One region of the Neobacillus sp. D3-1R genome, then DNA from elsewhere that is predicted to be linked to it. Evidence: riboswitches for the same ligand, from Rfam matches in the RefSeq annotation. Region 1 holds a riboswitch; each other region holds the start of a gene.
The links. A riboswitch is a leader RNA that binds a small molecule or an ion and turns the genes downstream of it on or off. The one in region 1 is predicted to bind cyclic di-GMP.
Positions count from the first base shown of each region.

Region 2: linked by a shared signal. The riboswitch ahead of ACSBPO_RS18790 (hypothetical protein) and the one ahead of ACSBPO_RS01440 (anti-repressor SinI family protein) in region 1 are both predicted to bind cyclic di-GMP.
Region 3: linked by a shared signal. The riboswitch ahead of ACSBPO_RS20470 (S-layer homology domain-containing protein) and the one ahead of ACSBPO_RS01440 (anti-repressor SinI family protein) in region 1 are both predicted to bind cyclic di-GMP.
Region 4: linked by a shared signal. The riboswitch ahead of ACSBPO_RS05830 (DUF192 domain-containing protein) and the one ahead of ACSBPO_RS01440 (anti-repressor SinI family protein) in region 1 are both predicted to bind cyclic di-GMP.

Region 1 covers NZ_CP197471.1:296,318-298,518, forward strand. The annotation lists gene ACSBPO_RS01435 (carbohydrate kinase family protein) at 1-794, shown strand, start outside; cyclic di-GMP riboswitch class I at 1,140-1,235, shown strand; gene ACSBPO_RS01440 (anti-repressor SinI family protein) at 1,268-1,414, shown strand; gene ACSBPO_RS01445 (helix-turn-helix domain-containing protein) at 1,524-1,853, opposite strand; gene map (type I methionyl aminopeptidase) at 2,113-2,201, shown strand, end outside.
Region 2 covers NZ_CP197471.1:3,651,358-3,653,558, forward strand. The annotation lists gene ACSBPO_RS18785 (DUF72 domain-containing protein) at 1-665, opposite strand, end outside; gene ACSBPO_RS18790 (hypothetical protein) at 799-1,113, opposite strand; cyclic di-GMP riboswitch class I at 1,162-1,248, opposite strand; gene sufB (Fe-S cluster assembly protein SufB) at 1,442-2,201, opposite strand, start outside.
Region 3 covers NZ_CP197471.1:4,021,409-4,023,609, reverse strand. The annotation lists gene ACSBPO_RS20475 (hypothetical protein) at 1-254, shown strand, start outside; cyclic di-GMP riboswitch class I at 709-792, shown strand; gene ACSBPO_RS20470 (S-layer homology domain-containing protein) at 937-2,031, shown strand.
Region 4 covers NZ_CP197471.1:1,159,029-1,161,229, reverse strand. The annotation lists gene ACSBPO_RS05845 (A24 family peptidase) at 1-235, opposite strand, end outside; gene ACSBPO_RS05840 (Flp family type IVb pilin) at 436-609, opposite strand; gene ACSBPO_RS05835 (Flp family type IVb pilin) at 623-823, opposite strand; gene ACSBPO_RS05830 (DUF192 domain-containing protein) at 839-1,183, opposite strand; cyclic di-GMP riboswitch class I at 1,266-1,352, opposite strand; gene ACSBPO_RS05825 (DUF418 domain-containing protein) at 1,600-2,201, opposite strand, start outside.

The DNA.
Region 1 (2,201 bases):
ACCTTGGCAGAATCAATTGCCAAACCTCTTTACTTAGTTTTGTCGGAGGGGATCATGAAGGGGAATGGCTTTTGAATCAGACAAAGAGATTTGTCGATATTACACCAACTGAAGTTATTCCACAAATGTCAACGGGAACGTACACAGCAGTTTTAAATGAAGAAGGGGAAATGATTGTCGCTTTAGCTGATATGGTTTTATACGATTCCATACAGCGGTCCCTTATTGAAAAAAAGTGGGGAATCATAAGAGAATCCGAAATGGTCTTATTAGACACCAATTTACCTTCCGATATTCTTTCCTATATCATCAAACGTTGTCAAAAGGAAAATATACCATTAAGTATTGTTCCTGTATCCGCCCCAAAAGTAAAAAAGCTTCCTCATCAACTTGATGGAGTGACATGGTTAATTGCTAATCAGTCTGAGGCTGAAGCCCTTGCGGATTTCCCTATTCAAAGTGATGGAGACTATTTTCGCGCAGCCGAATTAATTTTGAAAAAAGGTGTAGAAAGAGTCGTTATTACGAGGGGAGATAAAGGTCTTATTTATTTCACAAAAAATGGAGAAGCCAGTGTCATTCTACCACCTGAGATACAAGTAGATGATGTAACAGGGGCAGGCGATTCATTAGTAGCGGGAATCCTATACGGCTATTTAAAGGGAGTTAACACAGAAGATGCTTGTAAAATAGGGATGTCATGTTCTATTATCACCCTTCAATCCTACGAAACAGTCAATCCTGAATTAAGTAAACAAAAGCTCCAAGAAACTTATCAGAAATATTTTAATTAGGCTCTTTTCTGCAACTTTGTTGATTTAAACTGAAAAGTCCTCATATGCTGTGCACCCCAAAAGTTGGACCAAGTAATTTCTAACTTTGGGGGTGTTTTTTTGTGGTCAAATAAATATCTCACATTGTTTGGAAAATAATTGTTAAAAATTCGACGGAATTAGAAGTAATTTTACCTAGAAAGTAAGTAGATTAGAGGTTTAATTTTTAGAAAATTCTATAAAGTAGAATTAATTGTCACTATTTGTTGGAAAAAGGTGGTATTTTATTGGACGTTCCTGACAAGAAACAACACCCTACTAAAAAAGAACTAGATATAATAGGGTAAAACTATTACTTAAGTAACAATCAGAAAAGGGCTAACTTATTGAAAGATAGGGGCGCAAAGTTGCAGATCTAAGGTAATGAGTACTAAGCATTACGATGATGGCTGGGCTGCCTGAGATACAGATAGATGTATTTTGGGGGAGATAAGGTGAGTAGAAAACTGGACTGCGTAAATGAATTAGACAAAGAATGGCTTCAATTAATTTTAGAAGCAAAAAGTATGGGAATGGATTTGAACACAATCAGAGATTTTCTCCATGTAAATTCAGTGAAAGAGCTAGTTGTAGAAAAATAACCCCAAAAAAGTATTTCTTCGTGTAGAAGAAATACTTTTTTATTGTAGAGATTTATAAATTTAGCATTAAACGAAGTTTTCGTAATCCAGCTCCAGCGCTTTTTGTTCTTTATTCATCATCTTTTTGTTTTAATTTCCATTTATTAAATTCCAAAAATTCACGGAATTGATCTTTTGATATTCCAGAACCCATCGCTTCTTGTACTAAAGTTAGCCAATCTGAATCTAGATCATCCTTGTTAATAGGGTCATTAATTATATGATCAACTGAGACCCCCAAGACAACCGATATTTTTTCTAAGAATTGTATAGAAGGATTTGTTTGAAGATTTCGCTCTAGAGAACTAAGATAAGACTTAGCCACTCCAGCCTTTTCGGCCAACTCCGAAAGTGACATTCTTTTCTCTAAACGAAGCTGTTTAACACGTTCACCAATCATTTTATTATTCACTTCACTTTTGTTTACTTTTTATTTAGTATATCAAAAAATAATTAGAAGTTCCATATAAAGAACGTATTTTTACGTAAATTCATAAAATGGACCTACTCCAAATTATTCTAATGTTATTGAAAACCTTATATGAGGAAAGTTCCTTCATAAATGAGTGTTTCTTCCTTTTTCTATTTTTAAAAAAAGGGTAAAATGAAAGATAACATCTATGCTTAGTAGGTACACTTCAGGAAAGAAGGGGAAATACTTGATTATCTTAAAATCACCACGTGAAATTGAAAAGATGAAGGAAGCAGGAAAAATTCTTGCTGCTTGCCATAGAGAAATTGCCAAATT
Region 2 (2,201 bases), 1.3 Mb from region 1:
TTATACCGATATAAATACCTAACCTCGCGCCAATTAACTCCTTTTCTCTGTTGCCAACCATGAATGTTTCTTCCATGAAATCGAACTAAAACTTCTTTAGGATCTGTCGTTTCAAGGATGATAGGTACTGATCCCAGACCTGCTTGTGGTTCATCGCAAATACTATGTATCCATTTTTCCTTTCTCATAAACTCTAAAGTCTTATCCCTATAATTAGGATAAAACCAGGATTGATGACGAAATTCTAATGCACATGGAATATCTCCCATTTCATTTTTACAAAACCTTATATATTCTACATTTTCACGTTTACAATCAAACCAAGGAGGAAACTGGAATAATACCATTGCTAATTTTTTTGCTTCTATATAAGGGTTAATGGATTCCTTAAAAGCCATAAACATATCTTTTGGGCTATCAAAAGGAATGTCACCTCTTTGATGTCCTGTCATCCCTTGATAAGCTTTAACGACAAATTGAAACGATTTTGGTGTTTCCATTACCCATTTTTCCGTATTTCTTTTTGGTTGAATCGCATAAAAAGAGGTGTCTACTTCCACAGTAGGGAAATGAGAAGCATAGGCTTTTAGTTTGTCACGTGATGAAGTTCCAGCTGTATAAAGCTGGTCATGATCACCCCATCCTGTTAAACCAATATAGATCAATCCATTCCCCCCCATTTGTTGAATTCAATGTTAAAGTTTCGTTTCCCTAATAATATTAACATAATTTTTAAAAGAATTAGTATATGAACAAAAAATAAAACCGTTAGGACTTGTGCCTTAACGGTATCGATTATTAGATCGCTATTTTCGAAAGATATTGTCTCATTCTATCCTCTGCATTTTCAGTATCCATATGTATTCCTGTTACGAATTCAAGCAGAAGGTCTGATTTTCCACGTTGTCGAATAACGGCAAAAATCTCTGGCTTTTTCTTTTTGATGAGGGACATCATTTCAACTGTAGGTAATGGAGTTCCCGATTTTGTCCGTAGAAATAATCGAATATAATTAATAAAAATTTCAGCGTTTTCAGGAGTATCAGAATATTCCTTTAGCAATTCAAAAAAATTTTCAATCATTCCCTCGATATGGTGTTTATTATTATTCAAGTTTACTTCTCCTTCCGAAGGCAAACAGCTACGTCAACATAATGAGGTTGCGGCAACCCGGCGATCATCGTTCATTCGAACCTTAGACCCGTAGCTTTGCGTCCTTACCTTTCGATAAGTTTGCCTAACTTTATTACAACAAAGCATGAATGTTAGTTACATTTTACTATTATATTTTTATGATAAAAATAGGTATTTCGACACATTTCCTCATTTTTCGTCAGTAGATTTTACCATTTTTTTTAAAGAATGGAGACTTTGTTATCTTGGATTATGGATTTCCGCTCCATAAAAAAATCCGCCTACTTGTAAGTAGACGGATTGACTTTTATCCGATAGAACCTTCCATTTCGAACTTGATTAGGCGGTTCATTTCAACGGCGTATTCCATTGGAAGTTCTTTTGTAAATGGTTCAATAAAGCCCATTACAATCATTTCTGTTGCTTCTTGTTCAGAAACACCACGGCTCATCAGATAGAATAATTGTTCCTCTGACACCTTTGATACTTTTGCTTCATGCTCTAAAGAGATATTGTCATTTAAAATTTCATTGTACGGAATCGTATCTGACGTGGATTGGTTATCCATAATTAACGTATCACACTCAATGTTTGAACGAGCACCTTCTGCTTTACGTCCAAAATGAACAATTCCACGATATGTTACCTTACCGCCATGTTTTGATATAGATTTTGAAACAATCGTTGAAGAAGTATTTGGTGCCAAGTGAATCATCTTAGCCCCAGCATCCTGATGCTGACCTTTACCTGCGATTGCAATGGAAAGTGTCATACCACGTGCGCCTTCTCCTTTTAAAATAACAGCAGGATATTTCATTGTTAATTTAGATCCGATGTTTCCGTCAATCCATTCCATTGTTGCGTTTGCTTCACAAACCGCACGCTTCGTTACTAGGTTATATACGTTGTTTGCCCAGTTTTGAATGGTTGTATAACGGCAATATGCATCTTTCTTAATGATGATTTCAACTACTGCACTGTGTAGAGAGTTCGTTGTGTAAACGGGCGCTGTACATCCTTCAACATAATGTACATGTGCACCTTCATCAACAATAATTAACGTACGT
Region 3 (2,201 bases), 920 kb from region 1:
TTGAAGCATCAGATGTAGTTGTTGAAGATGCAACTGAAGAAGTTGTAGCTTTAGACGAAGAAAGCACTGAAGAGGTAAATCCTTCTACAGCTAACAAAGTAAAAGCTCAGGCTAGTGTAAAAGCTAACGTACAAGCAACAACTCATGCAGCTGCAAACTCTGCAGTATTAGCTAAGGCTGAAGTAACAGAAGAAGTTACAGCAGAACCAACAACTGAAGAAAAAGCTGTTGATACTATTACTACACAAGAATAATTCAACCTTGTGTAAAGAGAAGAAACCGAGGAATAACGTCCTCGGTTTTTCTTTTTCAAAAATAACAAAAAAAGTCCTTCCTTAAAAGAAAGGAAGGAAATAAATTTTGGGCTTACCAACCCTATATTAATAAGAAAATAAAACGATACAAAATAATACTTCAAAATCCCTGCTAGTCCTTTTCGTACGATCATTCCTATAGGACTCATAAAAGGACCTTCCTTATATAAATGAAAGTAAGGAATAAAGTAGGCTTACCAGACCTACTATATGAATACGTCGCACCACTCCAATATTTGAGGATAAAAGAGTTTTGTAATATAAATGATATATTTGAAATATAAAAACTATCCCCATAAAACAGTTTGAAAGTTTTATTTTAGATAATAAAAAACCATTGTCATATTTTGTTAGACAACTATATAATGAAATAAACTTAATCTTCTTTTATTTACAACGATAACGGCAAACCCAATGAAAGTTGGGGACGCAAAGTCACAGATCTAAGGCTAAATGCTATGATGGCTGGATTACCGAACTGAAAGCAAGTTAGCATGGCCTATCTAACTCCTTTTTTCACGTTATGTTGAAAAGAGGAGTTTTTTATTTTTAAACACCCAAAGGAGGGAAGAGGTAATCTCAAGTAACCTGAAAAAAATCCCATTATCAAAAAGGAGAAATTATGAAAAAGTCACTTTCGATTGTTGTCATTTTAGGAATCATCGTCTCATTCTTACTTCCAACTCCATCTGCGTTTGCCAAAACTTCTTTTATCGATGTTCAAGAACAATTTTGGGCTTCTGCAGAAATTGAATATCTTAAAGATTTTCAAATCATTAACGGCTATCCAGATGGATCATTCAAACCTAACAATACCATTACACGAGCACAAGCTGCGATTATGCTCAAGAGAGCTTTTCAATTAGATACATCATCCGTTGAAAATCCAAATTTTGAGGATGTCAAAACCACTTATCATGCTTATAAGGAAATTGCAGCCGTTGTCGAAGCTGGTTTTATCGAAAAAGGTGAATTTTTCAGACCTAATGATAATTTAACTCGTGGGGAAATGGCTAAAATTTTGGTCAATGCTTATCAGTTAAAAGGTACATACACGCAAGAAATTAAAGATGTATCAACAGACTTATTACCTTATGTCAGTGCCTTAGCTGCAAATGGAATAACGGATATTTATGATGACCAGACCTTTAAACCAAACGATCCAGTGAAAAGAGCCCATTTCTCGGTATTTTTTTCAAGAGCTCTTAACCCTAACTTTAGAGCTGAGTATTCCGTTTTAAAACTGATTCTTCCACAGTTACAATTTGATATGGGTGTCGATGAGGTAAAGCAGCTAATGAAAGATTATACATTAGTAAATGAAACAGAGCTCCCATTCGAATTTACTGATTATCAGCTTACCTACTCAGCCAACGTTTCGGGTTATTCTGAAAATGAACAATTTGTTTTAAGCTTTAAAAATAATCAATTTCATAGTCTACTTATCAATATTGATAATAGGAATCTGAAAAACAAGCCAACAGCAGAACAGTTGGATGCAGAGTTTACTAAGTATTCTACTTTTTACAAGGCTTATGTTGGTTCTCCATTAAAGGTAGACGTAACGACACCGGATCCAATCGTTTTTTATAGTAAATTAGCAACTTACGAAGGTAAATACACTGAGGAATGCAAATTGTACGTTCAAGGCTATGATTTTAGAGAAGATCAAGAAGGTTATATGACTTCATATATGTTTCTTGTTAAGAAAAAATAAATAAGAAAAGAGTCAGGTAAAAACATAGGACGGGTAATGGAATAAGCATCATTTAAAACAAAAAGCTCAGAGCGTATAATCTCTGAGCTTTTTGTTTTTTATTTAGGCTGTTTTCGTATAGTTTGTGGTTTTCGTAAAAATCCCTAAAGCCGGATTTTTACAGGCTCTCT
Region 4 (2,201 bases), 860 kb from region 1:
ATTTGACGTCTCCTGCTCCCATACCACCCATGAAATAGGGGATAATTAAAATAGCTAATCCAACCATTGTCCCTAAAAATGTTACAACTAATCCGTCCCATCCACCTAAGACAACATTTAAAATCCATGCAATGCATAATACAGGAAACAAGACGACATTATAAATCTTTCTCTCTTTTAAATCTGTTACCACACAGATCAACAATAATAAAATTAAAATGACATTACTCCACATGCATCTCCCTCTTTTCGAAAGGGTAATTTTTTACAAAAAAAGCCCCACGTTACTAAAGAACGTAAGGCTTCTTTTTTACACCTCGATGACTAGTATCATAATAGACTCTGGCAGTTTGGAATGTAGATTGATAATAATATTATAGAATATATAAGTTCTTTTCCCTCTACAGCTTAGCCATTCCGCCTTTCATATTACTACTAGCCCTCGGAACTTGTTAATATCTCTAAAGTATTCGTAAGCATTGTTACAACGTTCTCGGATAATCCTGCTATTAATCCTAGAACTGCCACTGCAATAACTCCTATAACAATACCGTATTCAGAAAGTCCTTGGGCCTTTTCTTCTATAAAGAAACCTTTAAGAGCCTTCATTACTTACTTCACATTAAGGAGTAGTCGTAGTGCTATCGCCAGTTTCAGCTCCAGTTACTGCTGATACCACGTTATCAAACATTGTTACGATTTGCTCACGTAGTAAAGCTAATGCTCCAACAACCGCTACTGCGATAATTCCTAATACTAAACCGTACTCTGTCATCCCTTGACCTTGTTCTTCTACTACTAAGCCTTTTAATTTGTTCATCATTTTTCATCAAACCCCTTATCCAATAATTTGTATTTTGTGTCCTACTTTCGTTCCTGACTTCTGTATGGTCCCTGATGGAAGTTCTAAAACAGAATGACCATTTTTATATACCTGTCCTATTTTTGAAGGCTGCAGTTTTTCATCTACACCAACAATTTCTAAGTCTTTATTTAGATAAAGAACATCAATAGGATAGTTCATAAAAAAGGTGTGTATGGATCGGCAGGGTTGAATATGCAAGCCATGACCTTCAGGCAAACTTTTTGAAAACATTAGCCCTCTTAATCTAGTAAAAAAAGAATGTGCTTTTGTTAACTGGTTTGCTAGTTCCGTACCGTTTGATAGGTTCATGACTTTCATTCTTTCACCTCCATTTTTGCAACAAAATAACCCCACCTTTAACCGAAAGGGGGGTCATAGAACATATGATTCACCCTGATCTTTCGGTAGCTGGCTGGCATAGTACTTTTGCACCTTAGCCCCTATAGCTTTGCGTCACTGATTTTCATCAGTTTTGCCTTTATCGAGATTCAGTGTTTTATTTTTTCGACTGATCTCTTGTTTTTATGATAGTATTTTTCAAATATATCTAAAATCCGTCAAAAATATCATTTTTTTCTGAAAATTAACTAGGGCTATTTATCTATTTTTAAAGTCACTTAGATTCTTTATATGCCATTCTACTTATTTTTATGAATATTCCTTTACATTTTATACAATTACACCGATATAATAGGAATTTACTCCTTTGACATTTTAAAAATATTGTCGATTGTCTAGGAAGATGATCTACCTTTTCTCCAAGTTGGTTTTTTACAATAGGAAAATGCTCTCCAAATCCATTCAACAGGTCCATAGTGATGGCTACGCAACCAAACTGTACTTATCAGTGCTTGAATCAAATAAATAGTCACAGCGATTAGTGTCCCTGTTCCGATAGAAATTTTGTTATAAAAACCAAAACCATAGCTATAAAAAAGCAAGGTAGCTACTAAAGATTGGAACAAATAATGACTAATTGCCATTTTCCCAACTGACTGAAAAATTTTTAAGGGCAAAAACTTATCCATCAATAAAATGATAAGAATAGCGTAGGTAAAACCCAATAAGGGCCCTCCAAAAATATCCTGTATGTATTCCGTAAATAAATTTCTAAAAACAAACGGCAGAAGTTTAAGAACGCAACCAACGCTTCCAAAAATCAGCAATAGTTGTGTCAACTTTTTCTGATTAATGATGTTATTTCGTATCAAATTTAACTTAGCAATACCTGCTCCTATTAGGATAAAAGGAAAAATGGAAAAAAATAATATAAGGATATTGTCTAAACCATTTACTAAATACCAATCATGGAATCTTTGTTTTGTTATGGCAAAAA